DNA from 3 places in the Limnoraphis robusta BA-68 BA1 genome. Region 2 is predicted to be linked to each of the others. Evidence: riboswitches for the same ligand, from Rfam matches in the RefSeq annotation. Region 2 holds a riboswitch; each other region holds the start of a gene.

Region 1 (3,150 bases), on a different contig from region 2:
AATCTGCCAATCGAGCGAAAAGCGAATTTTTAGCCACCATGAGCCATGAATTGCGAACGCCGCTCACCTGTGTCATTGGGATTTCAGCTACCCTATTACGTCTTTATTCTAACAGTGAAGAACTGCCAAAAATTCCCCGAGAAAAGCAGCAAGAATATCTAAAAAAAATTCACGACAGTGGAGAACATTTATTAGAACTAATTAACGATATTCTCGAACTTTCTCAAGTAGAAGCCGGAAAAACAGTCTTACAAATCAGTGAATTTTCTCTAACTAAACTCGCTCAACAGAGTTTATATTCCTTTCGAGAAAGAGCGCAAAAACAGGATATCATCCTCACCAGTGATATTCAGATAAAACCCGATCAAGATAAATTTTCGGCTGATCAACACCGAGTCAAACAAATTTTATCCAATCTATTAAGTAATGCGATTAAATTCACCCCAGAAGGCGGACGAGTTACTCTACGAGTTCGAGTTGATGGGAACACAGCGATTTTGCAAATCCAAGATACTGGAATTGGAATTCCCGAGGAACAACAACCTTTATTATTTGAAAAGTTCCAACAACTTGATTCTTCCTATCGTCGTCAATATGGCGGAACAGGTTTAGGTTTAGCGTTGACCAAACAATTAGTTGAACTTCATGGAGGAGCGATTAGATTTACCTCAACTGAAGGTATCGGTTCTAAGTTTACCGTTCACCTTCCCGCTCTACCTAATCTCTCTCCAAATTCTCAGCAACGAGTGAAAGCTTCTTCATTCAAAACCTCACTACAAACAATATACACTAATAACCCACGAGGTCGGTTTATCCTGATTGAAGATGATGAAGAAACAGCAACACTAATCTGTGAAATTCTAACGGCGGCGGGTTATCAAGTGGTTTGGTTAGTAGAAGGATTAACCGCACTCGGACAAATTGAATTGTTACAACCGACAGCCCTTATTGTTGATATGTACATAGCGGGTCAAGATGGTTATGAAATCATTCACCACCTAAAAAACACCAAAGCTACACAACAAATCAAAATTTTAGCAATCACAACTGAAACTGAATCTACATCTCCAGAAAGTGTCTTAATCACTCAGGCTGATGATTTTATTACCAAACCCATTCAACCGAATCAGTTACTTAATAAAATTATCAGTTGGGAGGCGCGAGAATAAAGATTAAACTTGTCCATCGCTTCAATTATGTTGATTCGTTACATTTGCAGCAAAATCCACTCAACTTGCTATGCTATAAAAGTTATTACTCAGTAAACAGTAACCTGTTGGGAAACTCCGGTTAAAATCCGGGGCTGTGCGGCAGCTGTAAGTCATGGACTCGCCAATTGACAAGCCAGAATGCCAACTCGTTACAGACCACTCTACATCCTGCCAAGCACAGGAAAGGGGCTTAAATGCTTATTAGTCAAACTCAAAATTTCAACCTCAGTCTTCCCCCTTTACCCTTGCAACGTCCTTTGTTGCTGATCGGACATGGGACTCGCGACACCGAAGGCCGCCAAACCTTCCTTGATTTTGCCGAAGCTTATCAAGCCCTTGACCATTCTCGTCCCGTTGTTCCCTGTTTTCTCGAACTCACAGGCCCAACTATTCAAGAAGGCATTGAACGCTGTCTCAAACAAGGCTACACTGAACTTTCAGCCTTACCTCTGCTCTTATTTGCAGCCCGTCACAACAAATTTGATATTACCAACGAACTTGATCGCGCCCGAGAAACCTATCCGCAACTCAAGTTTCATTATGGGCGTCATTTCGGTATCAGTCCCCTGATTTTTGACTTGTGGAAAACTCGTTTAGCAGAACTTGATCGCCCTGATATTGATCGTTCTGAAACCGTTATCCTCTTTGTAGGGCGGGGTTCTTCTGATCCTGATGCCAATAGCGATGTCTACAAACTCGCTCGAATGGTGTGGGAAGGAAGCGGTTATCAAACCGTCGAAACCTGTTTTATTGGAATTACTCACCCGCGTCTAGAAGAAGGCTTCCGTCGCGCCCGTTTGTATCAGCCCAAACGGATTATTGTCTTGCCTTATTTCTTGTTTACAGGCCTGTTAGTCAAGAAAATTTTTGATATCACCGCCCAACAACAAGAACAATATCCCGATATTAGCATGACTTGTTTGCCCGAAATGGGCATTCAACCCGAACTGTTGCAACTCTTACGCGATCGCGAAATTGAAACCCAACTCGGTCAAGTTCAGATGAACTGTGAAGCCTGTAAGTTCCGGTTAGCAGCCGTTGCTGGCGACTCACACAGTCATCATCATCACGATCATCACGATCACCATCATCACAGCCATGATCACGGTCACTCCCATGAGGCTGTTGACCCCTATGCCGATCCGCAGCAATATCATCAACGCATTTGGCAAACCCCATAATACCCTGAAACTCTTTCTCAGCGAAAATTCATCTCAGTGAGATTCAATAGATAATTAGTTTGGATCTACCCCCCCCTCATGCTCCGCTTATGCAGTCTTAGAGGGGGTTTTGTTAACTACAGCCAAGATCAAAAGTAATATGAAATCGAAAAAATAATGCTATAAAAGGCAAAAGGCAATATTGATAACAGGTACGGGTAATTTATGAATTACCCCTTCACTGAAAAAACCGATGATTGACTACAATCCCCTACGCGAACTTCTCGCTGCTGCACAATGGAAGCAAGCAGATGGTGAAACATATCGATTAATGCTGAAAATTGCAGGTAAACAGGCGACGGCTTACTTAGATATCGAGAGTTTTGAAAAGTTTCCCTGTAATGATCTTCAAATGATTGACCAACTCTGGACAACACACAGCAATGGAAACTTTGGGTTCTCTAAGCAAAAGCAAATCTATCAACATTTGGGGGGAAACAAAGAGTATAACCAGAACATTTGGAATACTTTTGGCGATAGCATGGGTTGGAGAAGGTCAGGAAAATGGTTAGAATACAATGAATGTTGGCACACTCAACCCCCACTTGCCGTATTTTGTCGGGTTGAGATTGATATCGAAGGTTGGGATATATTGCGCTCATGGTTCTGTCGAAGCAGGGAGTCTGCAATGTTGTTTGCTACTCTAGTATCCAGGTTGAACGACTGTGGCTTATAACTTCTATTCTGTACCCGAACTCAACAAAACCTTCTAAACCGGG
Region 2 (3,150 bases):
TAACTCGTGGCTGGCTGGATGAAAATGTGCTGTTTGCCACCTTGGGAGCGCCTGTGGCTAATCAAATTTTACCTTTACCTTCAGAAGTGATTAGCTCAAATCCCTTATTTAAGGAAACGCTACCCACTGAATTGAGTCCAAATAATGGCAGTTTCTTTGTGGATGTCGAACGAGTCTTTGATCGGCGAAATCTGTCTTTACCTCAGCTTCCTCCCCAACAAGCGATTTGGATGAATGCAATTCGTTCCATTGGGGTAACTGCCGCAGTCGTTAGCGATCGCAGCACTCGTTATGATGCTTTTGTCAAAATCAAAGATGATGTTCTACCCACTTTACCTGCACCGACTCAGCCAACGCCGACTCCCCAGGATGAAAACACACCACCCGAATAGAACGACGGTTCTGCTCAATTGCTCAAACTGGCTTCCGTATTTTTACATAAAAAATTTCAGAAGATCATACTTGCTGTTTAACTGAAAATTAGGGAATTAACGGAGGCAGTTCCCACAAAAAATTGTTACGGTGAAAAGACTTGGGGCAATCCCTCTGTTTTTTCATTTCCGAAAGGAATCGAGTTAAAAAATGTTAATTTTTACACTGATGATTCGGGGCTATATTTTAATCGGTCTGGTGTTTTTTGCTCACTGTCTCAAAATATTCCTCAAAGATCAATCAACTCCCAAAACTGACACCAGTTCTTGGATAGTTCTCGGACTCGCCACCCTATTATGGCCGATTACTTTGCCATTATCCTACCTTGAACGTGAAGCCAATGGGCATCGTAGCGATCGCTATACTCATGTTGAGGAGATTCAACTTAATAAACCCACCGTGCAGTATCGTCTTTCTGCGCCGCCCTTGGTTGAACGTCAAAATCCTCAACTCAGTGCTTCCCCATCTGATAACAAATATTTCAATAACACGAACAACATTGCCTAACTTCCTCTCAAACAACTTCGATCATCTACCTCCGCTTAATCTTCCTCTTTTCAATTAATTTTGATTTCAACTGTAAATAAACGCAGCAATTGCTCCTATCTGTGATATTGTTTAGGGATAGATCGGTTCTGATAGGGGTCAGCTATCAGACTTAAGGGGGAAAGTCCAGTGGAAATCTGGCGCTGTCCCGCAACTGTAATGAGACGCTTGCACGTTCTCAGAGTCAGAATGCCCGCCGATCATCTCAGTCCACCGTGAGCGCGTCTGCGAGGTACAGATAGTGTTGAATGTGATTTTTTTTGATTGCTGGCAATCTAGACTTCCGCCGCTACATCGGGAAGTTAATAATTTTCAACAGTTTAAATCCAGATCTTAACTCACCTTTCCCCCTGGCTGGCTAACAGTTATTGGGGTCTATTTTTGTGTGGAAAGCAAGTTAATCAAGGGAGGAACTGCTTTCCTCAGCAGGTTGTTTTATTCTCATTAAAATTGAATTCAATCAAGATGTCTAAACTCAGAAATTTTCAACTCAACTCTTCTATTGCTGTCGGCTTATTATTAAGTCTCAGCCTGATGATTACCGCTTCCCCCGCCAGCGCTCATCATGCTTTTGGCGGTGAAACCCCTTCAAATTGGCTGGAAGGATTTCTCTCGGGTTTAGCCCATCCCGTCATCGGTTTAGATCATTTTACCTTTGTTGTGGCTATCGGGTTATTCGCTGCACTCAAAGGTTCTACAGCCGGCTTTTTCATTCCCTTCTCGTTTATTTTAGCAACTCTTAGCGGAACCGGACTTCATCTTTTCAATGTTAATTTACCTGTTCCAGAAGTGGTAATTTCGGCTTCTGTACTCGCGTTTGGAATCTTGCTCACCCAGAAAAATAGCCCCAATTTAGTAGGGTTAATTAGCCTCAGTATTATCGCTGGAATTTTTCATGGTTATGCTTACGGAGAAGCCATTGTTGGGGCGCAAATGACACCGCTCATTGCCTATTTATCAGGCTTTGCTCTTGTGCAACTGATTGTTAGTTTAATAGCTTATCAAATCGGACGATTCACTCTGAAAACCATTCCGGATCAACCCAATCTCAATCTGCGGTTTGCTGGATTTACAATCTGTGGTGTAGGTGCGGCTTTTCTAGCAACAACATTGCTCGGTTAATATCTTCAATCAACTGATTCTCACCTGTAAAAAATCCTCAAAAAACGCTATGCACAAAATACCCGTTACCGTCGTGACCGGCTTTCTCGGAGCAGGTAAAACCACCTTAGTTCGTCATCTTTTGCAAAATAATCAAGGACGGAGAATTGCCGTTTTAGTGAATGAATTTGGGGAAATGGGAATAGATGGGGAACTCTTACGTTCCTGTCAAATTTGCGAAGAAGACGAAACCCCAGAAAATAATATTGTCGAACTAACAAACGGCTGTTTATGCTGCACGGTTCAAGAAGAATTTTATCCGACGATGCAGGAACTTCTCAAGCGACGTGATAAAATTGATTGTATTCTGGTTGAAACCTCTGGATTAGCCTTACCTAAACCCCTGATACAAGCGTTTCGTTGGCCGGAAATTCGCAATAGTGCAACCGTTGATGGGGTTCTGACGGTAGTGGATGCTCAAGCATTAGCTGCGGGGACTTTGGTGGGAGATTTAGAAGCTTTAGAAGCTCAACGCCAAGCTGATCCGAATTTAGAACATGAAACGCCCATTGAAGAGTTATTTGAAGATCAATTAGCTTGTGCGGATCTGGTTTTATTAACAAAAACCGATTTAGTAGATGAAAATTCGTTAACTAAAGTTCGAGAATGGTTACACCGAGAACTTCCCGCAGGTGTGAAAATTGTTTCTTGTCAGCAAGGAGAGATTGATACTAATCTTTTGTTGGGGTTTAATGCCGCAGTCGAAGACCATTTAGAAAGTCGTCCGAGTCATCATGATCACGAAGAAGAACACGAACATGATGATGAAATTAATGCAGTACAGTTTATTGTTGATCAAGCCTTTGAACCGAAAACTTTAATTGAAAAATTACAAGAATTAGTTCAACAACAGGAAATTTATCGAATAAAAGGCTTTGTTCATGTTCCAAATAAACCGATGCGAATGGTATTGCAAGGCGTCGGAAATCGTTTTGATTCCTTTTATGATCGTCTTTGGTTGAGTGATGAACTTCGACAAACTCGCTTAGTCTTTATCGGACGAGAATTGAA
Region 3 (3,150 bases), on a different contig from region 2:
TACGTGTGAGAAGCCTAGATTTATGCGTTTTACAGTCAAGTTAATCCGTTAATCTATTTCTTATCCGTTTCTTGATTTGATAGCTGTTTTAATGCAGATTTTAGAATGTTTTTGGCGGCGTTTTCATCCCGGTCTGCTACATACCCACAGTGAGGACATTTGTGAGTCCGGGTGCTGAGAGTTTTGACAACCTTCTCACCGCAGTTTGAACAATTTTGAGACGTGTATGCAGGTTCAACGGCAATCACCGGAACCCCATAAATTCTCCCAAAATATTCCAACCATTCTCTAAATCTGTACCAAGCAGCATCGTTAATTGACTTGGCTAAATGATGATTTTTAACCATGTTCCGTATCCGTAGATTTTCTATCGCTACCAAGTCGTTAGACTGTATGACGTGTTGGGCCTGTTTACAAACCAAATCATTACGTCTGCGTGAAACTCTTAGATGCGCCCTACCTAACCGATTCCTGGCTTTTTTACGGTTTTGGCTTCCCTTTTTTTTTCGAGATAATCGACGTTGCAGCTTTTTAATTCGTCGCTCATCTTTTCTTAGAAAACGGGGATTCTCTACCTGTTTACCTGTTGAATCAGTGTAGAAATGGTTTAAACCGACATCCAAACCTGTTTGTTTGTTACTGAGTTCTTTGTTTTCCTCCCTTTCATGGTCTATCAAAAATTGAGCATAGTAACCATCGTGCCTTCTAATCACCCTAACCCGTTTAATTTGTTGGAGTTGATAGAAGTGCAAATCTCGACTTCCCCAAAGCTTAAATGTCCCCGCTTGAAACTTGTCGGAAAAGGTTAAATAGCGTCTATCCTCTGAAAGTTTCCAGCCCGAAGTTTTGTACTCAACTGATGCTCGGACTTGGTACTTTTTAAATTGGGGAAAGCCTTTTCGACCTGGTATTTTTTTCCGACAATTTTGATAAAATCGTTCAATTTAAAACAGATAGGATAAGGATTTAACGGATTAAGCTATCTGTGAGATGCCAAGATCTATGCGTTTTACAGTTAAGTTAATCCGTTCTTCCGCTTCTCTATCGGTTTTTAAATGGATGCCCATGCTCTCTCTGCGTGTGCTTGTCGAGCCATAGAATTGAGTTGGTTTACCCAGGGAAAACTCCGATTGTCTGACAACAGTTTGCAGTAGGTATAAGCATCGTTACGACTTTTGATTTGACCGTCTATCCATGCTTTAATGATGCTATTGCGAACGAAACGACCAGTACGAATAGCTTCATCTAACTTTTTGTACTGGGCAACAGTTCCTTGTAGCTTCATTTCATAGACAATCATGTTTATCATTGTCGCTCCACGATAAGTTATTGTAGCATACAATAATCCGTCGTGAACGACGGGGCTTTAAACCTGTTTTTTATTGGTAAAAAGACTAATTCAAACACTATCTGTACCTCGCAGACGCGCAAATTAAACAACAATAATCGGCGGGCATCCTGACTCTGAAACTTAATATAAGCCTCATCACAGTTGCGGGACAGCGACGGATTTGCACCGAACTTTCCCCCTTGCGTCTAATGACTGCTCCCCATTAGAACCGATAAGCTGAATGATATCATAAAAATCCCAAAATGAGATCGAAAGATTGAAAACGATAAAATTGAAGCAACACCCTAGAAAGAGAAGTGTCGTTATGGCGAACCCACTTAAATCCCAAACTATTTTAACCTCTATTCCTCCTTTGGAAAATGGCGATCGCTTAACTCGCCCCGAATTTGAACGACGTTACAATCAAATGCCCAATATTAAAGCCGAATTAATTGAAGGAGTCGTATATATGGCATCCCCTTTGCGACATAAACAGCAGGTCAAACCCCACAGTCAAATTATCACTTGGTTAGGCGTTTATCAAGCGGCTACTGCGGGTATTGATTTAAGTATTGAACCAACAGTTCGTTTAGATTTAGAGAATGAACCCCAACCCGATGGAGTGTTATTAATTGAAGCTGAAAAAGGCGGAAAAACTCAAATCACTGAGGAGGGTTATCTTGTCGGTTCACCCGAATTAATAGTAGAAATTGCCGCCAGTAGTGTATCTATTGATTTAGGAGATAAAAAACGAGTTTATCGACGCAATGGAGTACAAGAATATCTCGTTTGGCAATCCTATGAAAATCAATTCAATTGGTTTGTGTTAGAAAACGGAGAATATATTCAGTTGCAACCTGATGATGCAGGTATTATTCGCAGTCGTGTTTTTCCGGGGTTATGGTTAGCAGTGAATGAGTTATTAGCCGGGAACATGAAACAAGTTTTACAAGTATTGCAAAGGGGGTTAGAAAGCGTTGAACATCAAGCCTTTGTTGAACAGTTAGCACAGCGTTAATTTTTCAGACTTTAGAGAATGGAACCCATTTCAAAAAACATCGATTTCCCTGTTTTTCCGTAATTTCAGCACCCAAACGTTGATAAAAATTCAATCCGCGAATATTTCGACTATCTGCATTCCAGGCCAGATGAGTACAATCATTTTCTATCGCAATTTCAGCCAGATGATTCATTAACATTAACCCCGCACCCTGACTCCTGCTATCTTCGTCAATATACAAATCATCTAACCAAATACTCGGCTGACCCATATAGGAGGAATATCTAAAAGCATACAACGCAAAGCCGATTTCCCGTTCAAAGTTCTCGACAAATACAACGTAAGAAAAAGGAATTTTCCCAAATAGGGTTTTGCGAATTTTGTCTTCAGAAACTTTCAACACACCCGAAAACCCCCCAATATTACGATCAAACTCTGACTTCTTCTGAATAAACGAAAAAATCAGCGAAACATCCTCTACAGTAGCCGATCTAATATTCATATTTAAGTCAAAATAGAACCCCCTAACATTCGTTGATACCGTCGGTTTAACTCCTGCTGCATTAACGGCCAACGGTTTAACGTTTCATCCTTTTCTATCACTTTTTGCGCCGCATCTCTTGCCAATTCTAACACCTCCCGATCTTCAACTAAACTCGCTAAGACAAAATCCGGTAATCCTGACTGACGAGATCCCAAAACTTGACCTGGCCCCCGCAACTGCATATCCATTTCAGCGATAAAAAATCCATCTTGAGACTCTGCAAGAACCTCTAGCCTTTCTCTGGCTTCTGGCGTTGAACTTCCTGCCATTAATAGA

Evidence for each region. A riboswitch is a leader RNA that binds a small molecule or an ion and turns the genes downstream of it on or off. The one in region 2 is predicted to bind cobalamin.
Region 1: another riboswitch for cobalamin. It lies ahead of VB836_RS06945 (sirohydrochlorin chelatase); the one in region 2 lies ahead of VB836_RS04860 (HupE/UreJ family protein).
Region 3: another riboswitch for cobalamin. It lies ahead of VB836_RS23885 (RNA-guided endonuclease TnpB family protein); the one in region 2 lies ahead of VB836_RS04860 (HupE/UreJ family protein).

Annotation. Positions count from the first base shown of each region.
Region 1 covers NZ_JAYGHR010000010.1:35,707-38,856, forward strand. The annotation lists gene VB836_RS06940 (hybrid sensor histidine kinase/response regulator) at 1-1,169, shown strand, start outside; adenosylcobalamin-variant (AdoCbl-variant) riboswitch at 1,264-1,363, shown strand; gene VB836_RS06945 (sirohydrochlorin chelatase) at 1,406-2,392, shown strand; gene VB836_RS06950 (GUN4 domain-containing protein) at 2,625-3,107, shown strand.
Region 2 covers NZ_JAYGHR010000006.1:79,538-82,687, reverse strand. The annotation lists gene VB836_RS04870 (DUF3352 domain-containing protein) at 1-392, shown strand, start outside; gene VB836_RS04865 (hypothetical protein) at 583-939, shown strand; cobalamin riboswitch at 1,046-1,193, shown strand; gene VB836_RS04860 (HupE/UreJ family protein) at 1,444-2,100, shown strand; gene cobW (cobalamin biosynthesis protein CobW) at 2,150-3,150, shown strand, end outside.
Region 3 covers NZ_JAYGHR010000081.1:44,942-48,091, forward strand. The annotation lists partial or broken gene VB836_RS23880 (RNA-guided endonuclease InsQ/TnpB family protein) at 54-944, opposite strand; partial or broken gene VB836_RS23885 (RNA-guided endonuclease TnpB family protein) at 1,058-1,300, opposite strand; cobalamin riboswitch at 1,432-1,579, opposite strand; gene VB836_RS23890 (Uma2 family endonuclease) at 1,656-2,348, shown strand; gene VB836_RS23895 (GNAT family N-acetyltransferase) at 2,353-2,832, opposite strand; gene recG (ATP-dependent DNA helicase RecG) at 2,835-3,150, opposite strand, start outside.